Regions from separate parts of the Paenarthrobacter sp. AMU7 genome, predicted to be linked through region 3. Evidence: predicted binding sites of a transcription regulator. Region 3 holds the regulator's gene; each other region holds the start of a gene.
The links. Region 3 encodes Rex, which represses fermentation and respiration genes when NADH is low (regulators of the CRP and FNR family bind a similar motif). Its sites were predicted from a motif close to CTTGTGAANNNNTTCACAAG; they were not measured.
Positions count from the first base shown of each region.

Region 1: a site for Rex is predicted at 1,682-1,701, ahead of ABQM86_RS02760 (ALF repeat-containing protein). Genes of this name have one in related genera too.
Region 2: a site for Rex is predicted at 1,578-1,597, ahead of ABQM86_RS12540 (glyceraldehyde-3-phosphate dehydrogenase). Genes of this name have one in related genera too.

Region 1 is NZ_CP165735.1:552,790-558,592, reverse strand. Features, by position in the region: gene ABQM86_RS02760 (ALF repeat-containing protein) at 1-1,442, opposite strand, end outside; gene ABQM86_RS02755 (amino acid permease) at 1,760-3,196, shown strand; gene ABQM86_RS02750 (SDR family oxidoreductase) at 3,278-4,141, opposite strand; gene ABQM86_RS02745 (winged helix-turn-helix transcriptional regulator) at 4,248-4,625, shown strand; gene ABQM86_RS02740 (3-hydroxybutyrate dehydrogenase) at 4,649-5,398, opposite strand; gene ABQM86_RS02735 (MFS transporter) at 5,403-5,803, opposite strand, start outside.
Region 2 is NZ_CP165735.1:2,726,806-2,732,608, forward strand. Features, by position in the region: gene ABQM86_RS12540 (glyceraldehyde-3-phosphate dehydrogenase) at 1-1,356, opposite strand, end outside; RNA gene rnpB (RNase P RNA component class A) at 1,620-2,012, opposite strand; gene ABQM86_RS12550 (YaaA family protein) at 2,071-2,835, shown strand; gene ABQM86_RS12555 (zinc ribbon domain-containing protein) at 2,862-3,599, opposite strand; gene ABQM86_RS12560 (Nif3-like dinuclear metal center hexameric protein) at 3,690-4,619, opposite strand; gene msrA (peptide-methionine (S)-S-oxide reductase MsrA) at 4,754-5,278, shown strand; gene cysK (cysteine synthase A) at 5,345-5,803, shown strand, end outside.
Region 3 is NZ_CP165735.1:3,655,192-3,660,994, forward strand. Features, by position in the region: gene ABQM86_RS16780 (hypothetical protein) at 1-196, shown strand, start outside; gene ABQM86_RS16785 (hypothetical protein) at 458-1,204, shown strand; gene ABQM86_RS16790 (redox-sensing transcriptional repressor Rex) at 1,254-1,961, opposite strand; gene ABQM86_RS16795 (glutaredoxin family protein) at 2,034-2,288, opposite strand; gene ABQM86_RS16800 (HAD family hydrolase) at 2,455-3,303, shown strand; gene ABQM86_RS16805 (endonuclease domain-containing protein) at 3,826-4,446, shown strand; gene ABQM86_RS16810 (30S ribosomal protein bS22) at 4,614-4,712, opposite strand; gene ABQM86_RS16815 (helix-turn-helix domain-containing protein) at 4,877-5,089, opposite strand; gene ABQM86_RS16820 (3-deoxy-7-phosphoheptulonate synthase) at 5,321-5,803, opposite strand, start outside.

The DNA.
Region 1 (5,803 bases), 1.7 Mb from region 3:
CCCTCCAGCGCCACAGTGGCAGCCGCCCGCCGTTCCGCCCCCTTGTCCAGGGTGGCGTAGGCAAGGATGCGGTTGTCCAGGTCTTGCGCAGCAGCGAAACCATACTCAAGGAAATAGCGGACATCTGCGTGGTTGGCAGAGCCCAAGGCAATATCCGCGGCTTTGTTGACGTGGCTGCCGCCCTGGGCCAGTAGTTGATAGACCCGCTGACGGTCCGCGCCGAACGCAGATACACCGCTTGAGTCCAACCTGACAGCCTCACCGTAGCCCGTGGTGACGAAGTCCTTGATGGCCGAATCCCCGCCCAACAAGGCAGTCGCGGCGGACTTCTTCACTTCAGGCGTGCCGACCAGTGCGAGATCCAGGGTGACCTGCCGGGCCTCCTTGATCAGTGCGTCAAGGTTGGCACCGGGAGCGGTGAGGGTCACCAGAAGTCCGGGCAATTCCTTGGCGGCTTTTGCAAAGGCTTCCTTGAACGGCTTCTCGGAAGCCACGCTTGCGCTGTCCAGGACATTTCGCGGAACAGCCTGGGCACTGAGGAGATCACGATCAACACTCAGACGTGTCGTGTCTGCTTTCCGTGCAGCCGCAGCGGCGCTCCTGGCCTGTTCGACGGCGGTCTTCGCTCGGTCAGCTACTGCTGCGGCCCCGACGGGGTTGGCCTTGATGTCGTCCTTGACCTGCTGGAGCAGCGCAGTCACGGCGGCCGCCTCAGCGTGATGGTCGCCTGCAACGAACTGCCCATAGCGCAGGAAATCAGCCACGATCTCAGAGTCGTCGGTTTCCAGCGCTGCCTTGGCAGCAACAGAAACGGCAGGATTCCCGGAAGCAATGAGGCCATATGCCGATTGGCGGTCTGCCATCTTTGCCTTGTCCCTCCACCCGGTCAGGACGAACTGCTCCACGGCTTTTGCGCCTTCGTCGAGGCTTTTGGACGCTTCCCGTTGAACGTGGACGTTGCCGTAGTGAAGGAAGTAGGTGGCCACGGTCCGGAGTTCACCCCGCCAAGTTCCGGCCCAGCCTTCTGCGAGGAAGGCATCGATCTTGCCCGGATCACCGGTAGCAAGGATCTTCTGAGCGACGGAGCGAACATGCCCGCTCCCCCGCTCCGTCAGCTCGGTGACCAACTGCTTGCGGTCCGCTGCCAGCGGGGCGTCCTGTCCGCCGTCGACGAATGCCTGGACCGCACCTGCGCCGCCCACCAGGGCCGACGCCGCTGCTGCCCGGGCGGCCGGGCCACCCGTCCTCCACAGCTCAAGGACGCCCGCCGTGTCAGTGGCCCGCTGGACATACGGCAAAGGAGCCTGCGATGCGCTGGGAACCTCAAAATCGGGATTGTCGTACGCCTGCGCTGGGGATGCAAAGAGCAAAGACGCGCCAGTCACAACGGCAACAACGGCAGCGGCCCAACGGCGTCGAGTGTGACGAAGTACAGAAATCAAGAGTCCCCCATAAGGATGCGGTGGCAGCGCTGAATTCAAGGGGGCGAGGCTGAAAGCGAGGGATGCCTGACCGTATTGATGAGCTGTCCGCGGTCATCATATCCGAACGGAGACTATGACTTTGACCACCCTCCCAAAACCGCCCCGTCAGTTAAAACCGCCCCGTCAGTTAAAGCAGCCCCGTCCGTTACAGCGGCCCTGTCCGCCAAAGCAGTGTCTGCGATCAAAGACACCAAACCCCCGTGAGTCCGATCACAAGAGGCCCAAAAGTGATCTGCTGGATAGCGATCCCCTCCCAAAGACGAGAAGGTTTTACTATGCAACAAACCAAGCTGGCCGCGGAGAACTCTGTCCTCCAGGCCGCGGGTACGGCGCTCAGCCGAGGCCTGAACGTCCGCCATATCCGCTTCATGGCCCTCGGATCCGCAATCGGCACGGGCCTCTTCTACGGCTCTGCTTCTGCGATTCAGAAAGCCGGCCCGGCCGTCCTGCTGGCCTACATCATTGGCGGCGCGGCCGTGTTCATGGTGATGCGCGCCCTCGGCGAAATGGCCGTCCGACACCCCGTGTCCGGGTCCTTCGGCCAGTACGCGTCGAAGTATCTGGGACCGTTCGCGGGATTCGTGACCGGGTGGACGTACGTGTTCGAGATGGCGATTGTGGCCATCGCCGACGTCACTGCCTTCAGCATCTATATGGGGTTCTGGTTCCCCCGGGTGGACAGATGGATCTGGGTGCTCGCGATCATTCTGTTCCTTGGCGCCATGAACCTGCTCAGCGTGAAGGTGTTCGGCGAACTTGAGTTCTGGTTCTCGCTCATCAAGGTGGTGGCGATCATCGCCATGATCGCCGGCGGTGCAGCGATTGTGGTGTTCGGCTTCCAAACGGGCGACGGCGGCGGTGTGGCACCGGGACTGGGGAACCTTGTGAACCACGGTGGTTTCTTCCCGAACGGCTTCGAGGGGCTCCTGGCCGCGTTCGCCGTGGTGATGTTTGCCTTTGGCGGGATCGAAACCATCGGCATTACCGCGGGCGAAGCCACCAACCCCAAGAAAGTCATCCCGCAGGCCGTTAATACCGTGCCGGTCCGCGTGCTGCTCTTCTACGTGCTGACGTTGGGTGTGCTGATGAGTATCTTCCCGTGGAACGAGATCGGCAGCAGCGGCAGCCCGTTCGTGCAGATTTTCGACGGCCTGGGCATCCCGGCCGCACCGCACATTCTCAACGCCGTAGTCATTACCGCCGCACTCTCCGCTATCAACAGCGACATCTTCGGAGCCGGCCGCATCCTGTTCGGCCTCGCTCAACAGGGTCACGCACCGAAGAGCTTCAGCAAGATCTCGCGGCACGGCGTTCCGTGGATGACCGTGGTGATGATGGGCTGCATCCTGCTGGTTGGCGTGGTGCTGAACGCCGTGATTCCTGAAGACGTCTTTGTGCTCATCGCATCGATCGCCACCTTTGCCACTGTGTGGGTCTGGGTGATGATCCTGGCGTCGCACGTGGCCATGAAGCGGGAAATCAAGCGCAAGGGGCTGCCGGCGTCGGAATTCGGTTCTCCGCTGTGGCCTGCTGCGTCCATCCTGACCATGGCCTTCATGGCGATGGTCATCATCATCCTCGGCGTTTTCGAGGACACCCGGGTAGCCCTGTATGTCGGCGGTACCTGGTTGGTCCTGCTGTTCGTGGCTTACAAACTGTGGGTCCGCGGTGGCGGCCTGCGCCGGGCAGAACTGGTGGACGAAACCGCCTGATTCACTGCGCCCAAACGACAGTTAATGCCAATGTTCGCGCGGAACATTGGCATTAACTGTCGCCCCGCGAGGGGGTCAAGCTCAGATGGCAGCAGCTGCGGAGCGCACGGCCTCGGACAAGGCAGTTGCCGGGCGCCCGATCAGTTTCCGGAGATCACCGGTGGTCACCAAAAGATCGCCACGGCCAATGCCCAGATCGGTATCCGCCAGGATCTGCGCGAAGCCTTCGGGTACCCCTGCGCCCGTCAGGAGATCGGCGTACTGGTCTGCCGGGAGGTCCCGGTATTCGATTGATTTGCCTGATGCAGCGCTGATTTCCGCGGCCAACTCGTCCAAGGTAAAGGCCTCGTCCCCGCCCAATTCGTAGATCTTCCCGGCTTGGTGCTCCGCGACCAGGACCGCGGCTGCGGCCTGCGCATAGTCTGCGCGGGAAGCACCGCTGACCTTGCCGTTTCCGGCGCTGCCGGCAAGCGCTCCCTGGGCAAGCGTTCCCGGCAACTGGTCGGTGTAGTTCTCGATGTACCAGCTGTTGCGAAGGAGGGCGAAGGGGACGCCTGATTCCTTCAGGATGGATTCCGTGGCCTGGTGCTCTGCGGCCAGCTTCATGCGGGTGGTGTCTGCGTTGGCAATGCTGGTGTAGGCCAGAAGTTCCACGCCCTCGGCCTTTGCTGCCTCGATGACCGTGCGGTGCTGCTCTACCCTTTGACCGACGGCGCTTCCCGAAATAAGAAGGACCTTGGTGGCTCCCTTAAGCGCTTGGGCCACCGAAGCGGGGTCGTCGTAGTCCATTGCAGCCGCGCGAACGCCGCGGGCAACAAAGCCGGACAGCTTTTCGATGGAGCGCCCTGTGGCAACAATGCTGTCAGCGGGGACATTGTGCTCAAGGAGGGCCTCTATGACGTGGCGGCCCAGCTGGCCTGTTGCTCCGGTAATGACGATGCTCATGACTGGTTCCTTTCAAGGAAGTTAATGGGTCGGTCATCGATCACAACCACCCCTCCCGCAGATAACTTCCCGAAAGAGAGTACGCACTTTAAGGTAAGGTACTGACATGAAAGTAGGTACCCTCTTGACTCCCCTCCCGGCCGGCGTCGCGGACGGTGTCTTCCCTGCCGGCTGCCCCAGCCGAACGGTGCTGGACCACATCACCAGCAAATGGGGAGTGCTGGTCCTGCTTTCGCTGTCCGAGGGAGATCAGCGATGGAGCGAACTGCGCCGACGCGCTGAAGGCATCAGCGAAAAAATGCTGGCCCAAACCCTGAAAACGCTCGAACGGGACGGACTTGTACGCCGCGATGCACAACCCGTCATCCCGCCGCGCGTGGATTACAGCCTGACTGAACGCGGCCGCGAGCTCACGGCACTGCTTATCCCCCTGGTGACCTGGGCATACGACAATGCCGAGGAAATCATCGGCGGCCAAAGTTAGCCCGGCTGACCAGCGGACGCGGCCTACCGGGCCGACCAGCCGCCGTCCATGGTGTAGCTCGCCCCGGTGACCATGCCGGCGTCGTCGGAGGCCATCCACGCGGCCAGCGACGCAACTTCTTCCACCTCCACCAGGCGCTTCACCGCGGACTCCGTCAGCATCACCTTTGCCAGGACTTCGGCCTCGGGGATGCCGTGGAGACGGGCCTGATCGGCGATCTGTTTCTCCACCAGCGGCGTTCGGACGTACCCGGGGTTGATGCAGTTGGACGTGACACCGCGCTCGCCACCCTCCAAAGCCGTGACCTTGCTGAGTCCCTCCAGGCCGTGCTTGGCGGAGACGTACGCACTCTTGTAGGCCGAGGCCCGGAGCCCATGGACCGACGAAATGTTGATGATCCGCCCGAACCCGTTGGCGTACATGTGCGGGAGTGCGGCCCTGATGAGGAGGAACGGAGCCTCCAGCATCAGGGCCAGGATCCGCCGGAACTCCGCGGGTTCGAACTCCTCGATCGGCGCAACTTTCTGGATTCCGGCGTTGTTGACCAAGATGTCGCAGTCCAGGCTCAAAGCGGCCAGCGCGTCGACGTCCAAGAGATCCACAGTCCAGGCTGTGCCGCCCAGCTCGTCGGCGAGCGCCGCAGCTCCGGAGGCATCGACGTCGGCCACTACTACTTTCGCACCGCGGGCGGCGAGCGCCCGGGCGCAGGCTGCCCCGATTCCGCTCGCGCCACCGGTCACCAGGGCTTTGCGTCCGTTCAAGGAGTTGTCCATCGAATCAGCCTTTCGAGGCGGTAGTGAGTCCGTGGCGGATGGCGTCGGCCTCGTCCACTTCCTGGAGCGCGATGCCCTTGGTCTCCTTCAGTGAAACAACGGCGACGACCGTTACGGCGCAGGCGACCACGAGGTAGATGGCTGTGGGAACCCAGGATCCGGTGTCCTTGAGCCACTGGGTTGCCAGCAGCGGCGCGAGTGAGCCGGCAAAAATCGAGGTGACCTGCGAGCCCAGGGATACACCCGAGTAGCGCATGCGGGTGGGGAAAAGCTCGGACATGATGGCAGGCTGCCCCGCGTACATGAAGGCGTGCAGGCAAAGGCCGATGGTCACGGCGAGGACAATGATCACGGCGTTTTTGGTATCGAACATGGGGAAGGCGAAGAACGGCCAGGTCGCGCCGG
Region 2 (5,803 bases), 930 kb from region 3:
CCAAACGTAAAGTACGAGGTTCTTGTCATTGGAGATCGTTGCCAGGCCGTCGACGATGCCTGCACGGCGCGAGCCGACGAAGTCCGTTGAGACAACATCGGGAGAATCGATGTAGTCGATCTGCTTCCGAAGATCGGAGTGCAAGGACATTTCGCGAAGGAAGTCGTTGACTTCGTCCCGGGTGGTGCCCTTTTCCAGGTTCAGGTTGAGGATGGCCATGGAAACATCCGGCGTGGGAACGCGGATGGCATTGCCGGTCAACTTGCCCTGAAGTTCCGGCAGAGCCTTGGCCACGGCCTTGGCGGCACCGGTTTCGGTGATGACCATGTTCAGCGCAGCGGAACGTCCGCGGCGATCGCCCTTGTGGAAGTTGTCAATAAGGTTCTGGTCGTTCGTGAACGAGTGCACTGTTTCCACGTGGCCGTGGATGATGCCGAACTTGTCATTGATGGCCTTGAGCACCGGTGTAATGGCGTTGGTGGTGCAGGAAGCAGCAGTGACGATCTTGTCATCGTCCGAGATGTCCTTGTGGTTGATGCCGTGGACGATGTTCTTGAGGTCGCCCTTGCCCGGAGCTGTGAGCAGGACGCGGGCAGCACCCTTGCTTTGCAGGTGCTGGGAGAGGCCCTCAGCGTCGCGCCAGCGGCCCGTGTTGTCGACTACCAGGGCGTCCTTGATTCCGTAGGCGGTGTAGTCCACCGTGGCGGGGTTGTCCGAGTAGATGACCTGGACCTGCACGCCGTTGGCAGTGATGGTGTTGGCTTCCTCGTCAACGCGGATGGTGCCCTCGAAGGAGCCGTGCACGGAGTCGCGGCGCAGCAGGCTCGCGCGCTTCACAAGATCATTCTCGGCGCCCTTGCGCACTACGATCGCACGGAGTCGAAGGCCGTGTCCGCCGCCGGCCTTTTCGATGAGGATGCGGGCCAGGAGACGGCCGATCCGGCCGAAGCCGTAAAGCACGACGTCGGTGCTGGTCCGGTCGTCAGCGCCGCGCTTGCCCACGATCTCGGCAAGTTCAGCGCGCAAGTACTCGTCCAGGGAGGCGCCATTGCCTTCTGCCCGGAACTTTTCGGTCAGGCGCGCGATGTCAATGGCTGCTGCGCCGAGTTCCAGCTCCGACAGGGCGTTCAGCAAGGGTGCGGTCTCTTCGAGCAGGAGCTCGTGGTTGCTCATCCGGCGGGCAAATCGGTGCGCCTTGAGGATGTTCATGGTGGACTTGTTGATCAGGCTGCGGCCATGGATGCTGGTGACCACGTTGTTTTCCCGGTACAGCCGGCCGATCACCGGAATCATGGCCTCGGCGAGAGCCTCCCGGCCCATCCACTTATCAAGACAAGAATCTGACGTCTGGCTCACAGAACTACCTTCCTTGGGTCAACCACATACGTCCTCGTATGCAGATGGCAGCGGCCGCCCGGAGTAGTCCTGCGGCACATGCGCCGGCGGGCTTCGGTCCACCCACAGCGCCTTGAACGAGAGCAAAGAAAATCCGCCGGCTGCGAACGCAGTCCCGGCGGCAGAACATCTACGTTCAGTAACCATTCTAGGGCGGAAGGAGGGGGCGTAGGCCGCCCAGGGGCGTGAAATCACTCACACGGCGCGTTTACGCGAGTCATAAATGGATGGGTCGACCGATACGCCGGGTTCTGTCATCCCCTACCGTTACCGGAAAGGGAGTGGCGGCCATCCATCTACGAACGCCGTTGCCGACGCCCTCCAGCAGCCTACCCGGACACTCGGGCGAGCAGCCCTCAAACGTGTCCTGTCTGGCCTTGCTCCGGGTGGGGTTTACCTAGCCTCCCCGGTCACCCAGGGAGCTGGTGGTCTCTTACACCACCGTTTCACCCTTACCTGCTGCTCCGCGATGAAAAACATCACGCAGCGCAGGCGGTCTGTTCTCTGTGGCACTGGCCTGCGGGTTACCCCGAGTGGGCGTTACCCACCACCCTGCTCTACGGAGCCCGGACGTTCCTCGAGCCACTTTCGTGACGCGCGACCGCCTGGTCGACCCATCCGCCGTCCAGTCTACCGGCGTTGGGACCGGCCAAAGTCCGGCGGTAATATCGACGGGTGCTGATTCTGCTGCCGCCTTCCGAAGGCAAGACCCCTGCCCCCAAAGGTCCCGTCATCGAGTGGGAGTCGCTGAGCTTTCCGGAGCTGAATCCTTACCGGGCAAAAGTGCTCGAGGCTTTGGGCACAGTGAGCGCACACGAGGACGCACTTTCCCTCCTGGGCGTCGGCGCCTCGTTGCGGGACGACGTCGAACGTAATACCCGGCTCCATACCGAACCGGCAGCCCCTGCGCACCAGGTGTATTCGGGCGTGCTTTACGACGCCCTGGGCTATAATAGCATGACGCCAACCCAGCGCCGTAAGGCCACTGAATCCATTCTGGTGGTGTCCGCCCTCTGGGGCGCCATCGGCTTTGGCGACCATGTGCCTGCCTACCGGCTGTCCATGGGAACGGCACTGCCCGACGTCGGACGCCTCGCCTCGTTCTGGAAGCCGCAGCTTAACGCCGCCCTCGCCTCACGTGCCGACGGCGAACTCATGGTGGATTGCCGCTCCAGCACCTATGCCGCTGCTTGGGCTCCCCCAGCCGCGCAGACGGTCAACGTCAACGTCTTCAATGAAGCCAACGGCAAGCGCACAGTGGTGAGCCACTTCGCCAAGCACACCCGCGGAGAATTGGCGCGGCACTTGATCACCCGGCGTGGCAAGGCGCCGGCAACCCCGGATCAACTCCTGAAGGCTGCCGGCGAAGTCTGGACGGCAGAACTCGTTGAGGGCACTTCCCGCAAGCCCCACGCGCTCAACATCATCCTGTCCAGCTGAGTTCGGGCCGGCTAGCTGAGGCCCTGTCAGTTCCAGTCTGCCGAACGGACCAAGATAACGCCTGAGTCCGGGCAGAACACGATGTCATCTTCCGCGGCGGCTTTGACTTCGGCGAGGTCTCCCGGGCTGAGCATCATGCCGGATCCCTCGGATTTGCCGTGGAACAGCCGGGCAGCGCCCACTCCCCTCTTGGCAATGGTCTTCTCGTATACGGCCAGGAGGCCGGCATCCAAAGCCTCCGCAAAAGCCGCGCGCTGGCCCCGCACCACCGTCTCTTCAGCAGCGATCTCTGCGATCGCCTCATCGAGTTCTGCCCGGATGCTGCCGAAGGATCCCTGGATGTCATCGACGATCACCTGCTGGGCAGCCTGGCGTTCGCGCAACGTATCCAAGCGTTCCAGGATCTCGAGCTCGACGTCTTCAAGGTCAGAGCGGCGCTTGTTCAGTGAGGCAATGTCGCTTTGGAGCGCCACCAGATCCTTGGACAGGCCGGTGCCGCTGTTGAGCCGGGTCTCGTCACGCTCAATGCGGGTGGCCACCTGCTCCACGTCGGCTTCCGCCCGGCGAAGTTCGGCCTCGGCGTCATGGACGGCAACTTTGGCTGCCCCCAGTTCGCCGTTGGCCACGTTCAGCGCATCCGTGAGGTCCGTGATCCGGGGATCCGTCTCCAGGACTTTCCGACGGCCGGCCAGCGACTTCAGCTTGGCATCCAGTCCCTGCAGTTCAAGCAATTTCAGTTGTTCTGCCGGTGCTGCTTTCGCCACGCTTACCTCCGCTTATCGATGCCGGGCCTGGAGATCAGTTCCGGCCGGACCGGCCCCATCCTGTTGAGACCGTCCGTATCCTTCTAGACTCTAGTCCCCGCCGGGAGTGAGTATGAAGTCCCAGGGATCGCTGTTGGTGCTGCTGACACGGATCTCGACGTCGTAGCCTTGGTCTGCGAGCACGTTGCCCAGCGCTTCTGCGGCGGCAGGGAGCCACAGCCACTCGCTGGCAAAGTGTGAAACGTCGATCAAATATGGCCGGCCATTGCTTGCACCCTCACGGGCTTCGGAGGCCGGGTGGTGGCGCATGTCAGCGGTCACGTATACGTCGGCATGGCTGGCACGAACGGCGTCGAACAAGCTGTCGCCGGCGCCCCCGCAGACGGCAACCCGCCGCACCAGCCCGTCCTTGTCACCGGCCACGCGGACGCCGCCGGCCACTGCAGGCAGCATTTCAAAGACCCTCGCCGCGAAATCACCGAGCGTGATGAGTTCCGGAAGGTCACCCACGCGGCCGATGCCCTCTTCAGGCAAGCCGTTGGCAGCCGGAGTCAGCGGCTCCACGTTTTCCAGTCCAAAGGCGTCAGCCAGGACGTCCGAGACTCCCCCGACTGCGGAGTCGCCGTTGGTGTGGACGGTCAGAAGGCCCGTTCCGGCCTCGATCAACCGGTGGACCGCCAAGCCCTTGGCAGAGGTGGCGGCCACGGAGTTCACCCCTTTAAGGAGCAGAGGGTGGTGGGTGATCAGCAGTCCGGCGCCCCACTCAATGGCTTCGTCGATGACAGCCAACGTGGGGTCTACTGCGAAGAGGACCTTGGTCACGGGGACGTTGGGGCGTCCCACCACCAAGCCAACTTCGTCCCAGTCCTCGGCCAGTGACTCGGGCCAGAGTTCTTCAACAGCAAGCAACACCTGGCCAAGCGTGGGGTCTCCGCCGGCGTCAACTGTTTCGTCCTCTTCAACTGCTTGGTCATCATCGACCGAATCCGCATCAGAAATACCGGTGTTTACTGCTTCCATGCTCCTATTCTTCCCTACTTCTTCCCTTCCACGGCGGATGAGGCAGTTCCGCCACCCGCAGGCCTGCCGGGTGCCGTAATTCTCCCGTAAGGTGAAGCGGGAATCATCAAGCCCTCCGATCCATTGAAGAGAACATGAAAACTTTCGTACTTGGCGGTGGCTGCTTTTGGTGCCTGGACGCCGTTTACCAGAAAACCCGCGGTGTCAGCTCAGTTGTTTCGGGCTACACGGGCGGCCACGTCCGCAATCCCGACTACTACCAGGTCTGCTCAGGAACCACGGGCCATGCCGAAGTGGTGGCCGTAACCTTCGATGAAACCGTGGTCCCCGAAGAGGTCATTCTGGACATGTTCTTTGCCCTGCATGACCCCACCACGCTGAACCGGCAAGGCTATGACGTCGGTACCCAGTACAGGTCTTCGATGTTCTACACCACCACGGAAGAAAAAGTGCTGTTCGAGGAAGCCATCGAGCGTGCCCAGGCGCTCTGGTCGGATCCGATTGTGACGGAAGTCAGCCGCCTGCCTGAGTTCCACGAGGCCGAGGAAGTCCACCAGAATTACTACGCCAAATTCCCCTATCAGGGTTACTGCCAGGTGATTATTAACCCGAAGCTGGCCAAGGCCCGGAAATATTACTCTGCATGGCTTACTGCTTAGCGGTGTTTCGATCCGGCTGGTTAGGCTGACCTCAGCATTCCCTCTTCAGAGATAGGCGAAATTTTCATGGCTAGGATCTACGACGACGTCACGCAGCTGGTCGGCCGCACACCGCTGGTCCGCTTGAACCGGCTTACCGAAGGCCTTGACGCCACGGTTGCCGTCAAGCTTGAGTTCTACAACCCGGCCAACAGCGTCAAGGACCGCATCGGTGTGGCCATCATTGACGCTGCCGAGAAGTCCGGCGCTTTGAAGCCCGGCGGAACCATCGTCGAAGGCACCTCCGGCAACACCGGCATCGCACTGGCCCTGGTGGGCGCAGCCCGCGGCTACAAGGTCATCCTGACCATGCCGGAGACCATGTCCACCGAGCGCCGCGTCATGCTGCGCGCCTACGGTGCCGAAATCGTTCTCACGCCCGGATCCGAAGGCATGCGCGGCGCGGTGGAGAAGGCCCAGGAAATCGTCGCCAACACCGAGAACTCCATTTGGGCGCAGCAGTTCGCCAATGAGGCCAACCCGGCA
Region 3 (5,803 bases):
GTGGGCCCGCCTCGCCCTCACCATCGTGGCCGGCATCTCCTTGCTCCTCACCATTTTCAGTGCGGCCAGTGCCGGCGGCTCCAGCACGGGCCTTGGCAGCAACTGGTTCGGCTTCCTCGTCAGCGCCGTAGCCGTAGTCCTGATGTGGCTTCCGAATTCCCAACTTTGGTTCAAGGCAGTCAAGGGCCACGCTTAGCGCTGACGCAACTGCCGTCGTCGTGCCTTATCGGCGCCAATACAGGCTGAAGGCCGCGGTAAATCCTGTCGGATTGCCGCGGCTTTCATCATGAAGGCGTAAGCCAACATGATGATTTTTGCCGTGAGCCGGAAATACCTGCGTGGGATCACCTGCAGGGTCAGACCCGGGAGGTACGGTGGAAGCAGAACCACGCTGGGGGCAGGGTCATTTTGCTGATCCCGGCGGCCGCACCAGCAGTCGAACAAGCAAAGGAATGCCATGAGCAACCCTCCCTACCCGCCGTCAAACCCGGGCGATGCCAACCAGCCCGAGCAGCCGGGCACCCAGCCCGCCGCTCCGCAGTACGGCCAGCAAAGCCCCGCCGCTCCGCAGTACGGCCAGCAAAGCCCCGCCGCTCCGCAGTATGGCCAGCAGAGCCCCGCCGCGCCGCAGTACGGCCAGCAGTCATCCCCGTACGGCCAGGCTCCCGGCGCTCCGCAGTACGGACAGGACACCAACTGGCCCAGCCAGCAGCCCGGTCCCACCGCTGTGCCGCCCATGGTTAACTACGCCTTCTGGATGATCGTTGCCGCCGGCATTCTTTCCGCTATCAGCTCGCTTCTGTTGGCCACCACTGGTGCTGATGCCTTCATCAGCGCCATGAACCAGCAGGCAAGCCAGCAGGGTACGGACCTCCCCGAAGGGTCCATGGAAGGCATGCGCGGTGTGATCGGCGTCAGCGCCGTCGTAGGCGCTGTTCTGGCCCTCGGTCTCTACGCCTTGGTCGCTTTCCCCGTCCGCAAGGGCAAGAACTGGGCACGGATCCTGGGCACCGTCTTCGCCGCCATCTCCGTCCTGGGCCTCACCGGCCTGTTCCAGTTCGGTGCCACCTACGGCATCCTGCAGCTCATCGTGATCCTGCTGGGAGTCGCGGCGATCGTCATGCTGTACCTGCCGGCGTCGGCCCCGTACTTCCGCAAGGCGCAGCCCTTCGGCAACCCGTACCAGAACCCGTACGGCCGCTAAACACCCAGAGTTCCAGACGCTTCAAACGCGGGCGCGGACCCGGCGAAGGCTAAACAGCCTGGCCCGGTGTCTGCGCCCGTTGTGCGTGGTACGCCAAAATCTGGAGTTCCGTGGCCATGTCCACCTTGCGGAGGTTCACGTGCGGAGGAACCTGCAACAGCACCGGCGCGAAGCTGAGGATGCTCCGGATCCCGGCGGCAATCACGCGGTCGCATACAGCCTGCGCTACGGTGGCGGGCAGGGCCAGCACCACCATGTTGGTGTGGGTCCGTTCAAGGACCCGCTCAAGCTCCGCGGAGTCGCTGACGCGAAGCCACCCTACTTCGTTGCCGATCACCATGGGGTCGGCGTCGAAGATGGCTACAACGTCGAAACCGCGGGACTCAAAGCCGCCATACCGGGCCAGGGCCTTGCCGAGGTTACCGGCGCCCACAATGGCAACTTTCCAGTCATGGGTCAGACCCAGGGCGGCGGCAATGTGGCGGCTCAAGTACTGGACTTCATAGCCGACACCGCGCGTCCCATACGAGCCCACATAGGAAAGATCCTTGCGCAGGGTGGACGAGCTGACACCTGAGGCTTCCGCCAATGCTTCGGACGAAACCCGCTCCACGCCTTCAGCCAACAGGGAGTTGAGCGCGCGCAAATAGAGCGTCATCCGGGCCACGGCCGCGGGCGGGATCTGCTTTGTGGCAGGTTCGTTGTCCCCGGTTGCAGCCTCCGGGGACGGTTCCAGCGCAGTCACGGTATTCTCCATTGCGTCGCTTTGTTGTTCCACTCTATGACCCCCGGGCGGACTCAACAAAAGCCATTACCAACGGGTAACCCCTCAGCCCTCCAGGACCTTCTTCAGGGTGCGGGTGAGACGTTCCTCGTCAATCTTCCAAAAATCGCGCTGGACGCCGTCCACCAGCACCACGGGAATCTCTTCCGCGAAGCGCTCCTGCAGTTGGGGGTCGTCGTCGATCAGCTGCTCCTTCCACTGCACGCCAAGACTTTTAGTGACACGCTCGACGGCGGCACGCGCCGCGGTGCACAGGTGGCAGTCAGCTTTGGTGAGGAGAACGACGTCGGGAATAGCCATATCTCAAAGGTACCGGCCAACCCTCTCTCACATCCCACGCCCTACCGGCCAACCCTCTCTCACATCCCGAGCCCTACCGGCCAACCCTCTCTCACATCCCGAGCCCTTCTGTGACGCCACCGTGCGCCCTCGAACGCGGACCGCGGCGATTGACTAGACTCAAGGCATGCCCGAGGAGAAGAACGCCGCCGTGGTCGCAGATGCCTTGGTGCAGAAGCCCATAGTGCAGAAGGACAACGTGCAGAAGCGCACGGGCGAGGCCGCCTTCTTCGACGTCGACAACACCTTGATGAAGGGCGCCAGCCTCTTCCATGTGGCCCGCAAGATGTACGAACGCAAGGCCTTCACATTGTCGCAAGCGGCCGGATTCGCCTGGAAGCAGTTCAAATTCGTCATGCGCGGCGAGAACATGGAAGACGTCCACTCGGTCCGCGACTCCGCGCTTACCCTTGCTGCCGGCATCACTGTGGATGACATCAAGGCCCTGGGTGAAGAGGTCTACGACGAAATGATCGAGTCGCGGATCTGGCCGGGGACCAAGGCCCTCGCGGAACAGCATCTCAGGGTTGGACGAAAGGTCTGGCTCGTCACGGCTACACCCATCGAGGTGGCCACGGTCATTTCCACCAGGCTCGGACTCACCGGCGCCCTTGGCACCGTGGGTGAAGTGGAAGGTGGCATGTACACAGGGAAACTTGTGGGCGACATCCTGCACGGACCGGCGAAGGCAGTCGCAGTTCAGCTCGTCGCCGATCGTGAGGGCCTGGATCTGGATCATTGCTGGGCGTACAGCGATTCCGCCAACGACATACCTTTGCTCACCATGGTGGGTCATCCCGTGGTGATCAACCCGGACGCCAGGTTGCGCCGGCACGCCCGCGAGAACAACTGGCCGGTGTACGACTTCCGTTCCGGTCGCCGCGCAGCAACGCTTGGGCTCAAGGCCGCCACGGTTGGCGGAGCGGTCTACGGCCTGTGGCGGGGTTTCTCAAGGTTCCGCGGCCCCCGCCTCTGACCCTCTCTCACATCCCTCGGGCTTGACCCGAACCCTCTCTCACATCCCTCGGGCTTGACCCGAACCCTCTCTCACATCCCTCGGGCTTGACCCGAACCCTCTCTCACATCCCACGATGGCCTCAACGAGCCTGTGGATAACTTACGATGACTCAAGCGTTTCTGGGCGAGAATGCCAGATATGCAGAACGCCAGGCCCCTTCCGCCCCGACTGACCAACGCACCATTCACCATTGACGAGGCCGAGGCCGCAGGCCTGAAGCAATCGCACCTCTGGAATCGTGTAGGAATAGATGGGGTCAGCCGGGGCCTTTACCGTCCATCGGATTGGGATTTTGAGCTATCGGCGGCTGCAAGGTCACTGTCAGCCGCAAGTCCAGGGGCCTGGATATCCCATGTAACGGCTGCGAGGCTACATGGCGTGTGCCTTCCACCGTGGCTGTCTGATTCCAATGAATTGCATCTCAGCAAGCCGAGGCATCTCCCGTCCGTCCGCCGCAAAGGCGTAATCGGACACACGGTAGTGGCCTCCGCCGACGAGATCGAGAATGTCCAGGGCATCCGGATCAGCACTCGGTCGCGTACCTGGTTGGATCTTGCAAGACGCCTTCCGCTCGCCGACCTGGTCTGCATGGGTGACGAGCTCATTCGCAGACCCAGGCCGGACTTCGAAGCACGCGATAAACCGTTCACCACGCTGGAGGCACTTCGCGGGCTGGTGGGCAGGCACCGCAATCTACAGGGCGTCGTCAGGGCACGAGAAGCAATGGAGCTCATGCGTATTGGCTCCGACTCCGCGCCCGAGTCACTGCTCCGCTTGGCAATGATGGACGCCGGTATCCCCGAACCGGAGTTGCAGGTGCTACTCCGCCCGAACGATCCGTTTTCGCCGTCCGCGGACTTGGGCTTCCGTGGCCGGCGGGTAGCAATACAGTACGACGGCGGCCATCACCTTGGGCGCGAACAGATATTTAGCGATCGGCGACGCGACAAGGCGTTCGAAGCAGCAGGCTGGACGGTCCTGAAATTCGGAAAGGATGACTTGGCGGACAACTTTTCGTCAGCAACGCAGAAGATCAAGAGCGCTCTTGGATCAGCATGGCGGGACCCCGCGGTCAGTTCGGGTTTCTCCCGAGGGACCTGAGAGAGGAACCCCACCAAACCCGAGTGATGTGAGAGAGGAACCCCCCCAAACCCGAGGGATGTGAGAGAGGAACCCCACCAAACCCGAGGGATGTGAGAGAGCGTCGGGGACGCAAAAATGCCCGCCACCTCGAGAGGCAACGGGCATTCACGCTTGGTGAAGTATCTCTACTTCTTATTGCGGCGCTGGTGGCGAGTCTTGCGAAGCAGCTTGCGGTGCTTCTTCTTGGCCATACGCTTGCGGCGCTTCTTAATAACTGAACCCACGAAAGTTCCTTACAAACTAGAAGTTCCTGTCTGTTGGAACAGATCCGCGGAAGCAGACAAGTACAACTGACAGATTCTTACATTGACGTAAAACGTTCCTTAACAGAGTACCGCTTCAAAGGGGCACCCTGTGACCACGGTCCGCGGGACGGACCCCGGCAGCCTCAGGCGGTCTCGGATTGTCCGTCCACCACGGCACCCTTGAGGTACTGGGCAACGGCCTCTTCAGGAACCCGGAAGGAACGCCCGAACCGTACGGCGGGCATTTCCCCTGAGTGGACCAGGCGATACACGGTCATTTTGGAAACACGCAGGACGTCGGCCACTTCGGCCACCGTCATGAAACGCGCATTCGAGAAGTTAGTCTCTGCGGACATTTCCCATATTCCTTTGCTCTCAGCCGGTTAGGACACCCCCAGTAGAACGGTGTGCCGATGCTGAGCCATCCAACAACCATGTGCTAGATACTCTAGAGGCTGATGGGGCCAATGTGAAAGCCTTTCCCGTAAGTGGGATGCCGCTCCCCCGGCCGAGCAAGACCATAACGGGGACTCGCTGCGGGCATGCCGAACTTACGGCATGATGCGCAGCGAAGCCACGAAACGAATCTACTCCGCAACCACCGCGCGGCGTTTCCGGGCCGAGGCAGCGAGCTGCTCCAGCACGGAAGCCGTAACGTCCCATTCCATGCAGGCATCGGTGACGCTCTGGCCGTAAACGAGTTCCTGCTCCCCCGCAAGCTGCTTGGCGGTGTCCAGGTTCTGGGCTCCGCCCACCAGGAAGCTCTCCAGCATGACGCCGGCGATCGGCGAGGTCTCCCCGGCTTCGAGCTGCGCACCGATTTCCAAGGCAACCTCAGCCTGGCGGTGGTGGCTCTTGCCGCTGTTGGCGTGGCTGGCGTCCACGATCAGGCGCGGGTTCAGGCCCTTGGCAGCGAGCTTGGAGGAAGCAGCCGCGACATCATCCTGGGAGTAGTTGGGTCCCTTGCGTCCGCCGCGCAGGATCACGTGGGTGTCAGGGTTGCCTGAGGTGGCTACGAGAGCCGCCCGACCGTCGTCGTCGATTCCCAGGAAGGCCTGCTCGGCGGCAGA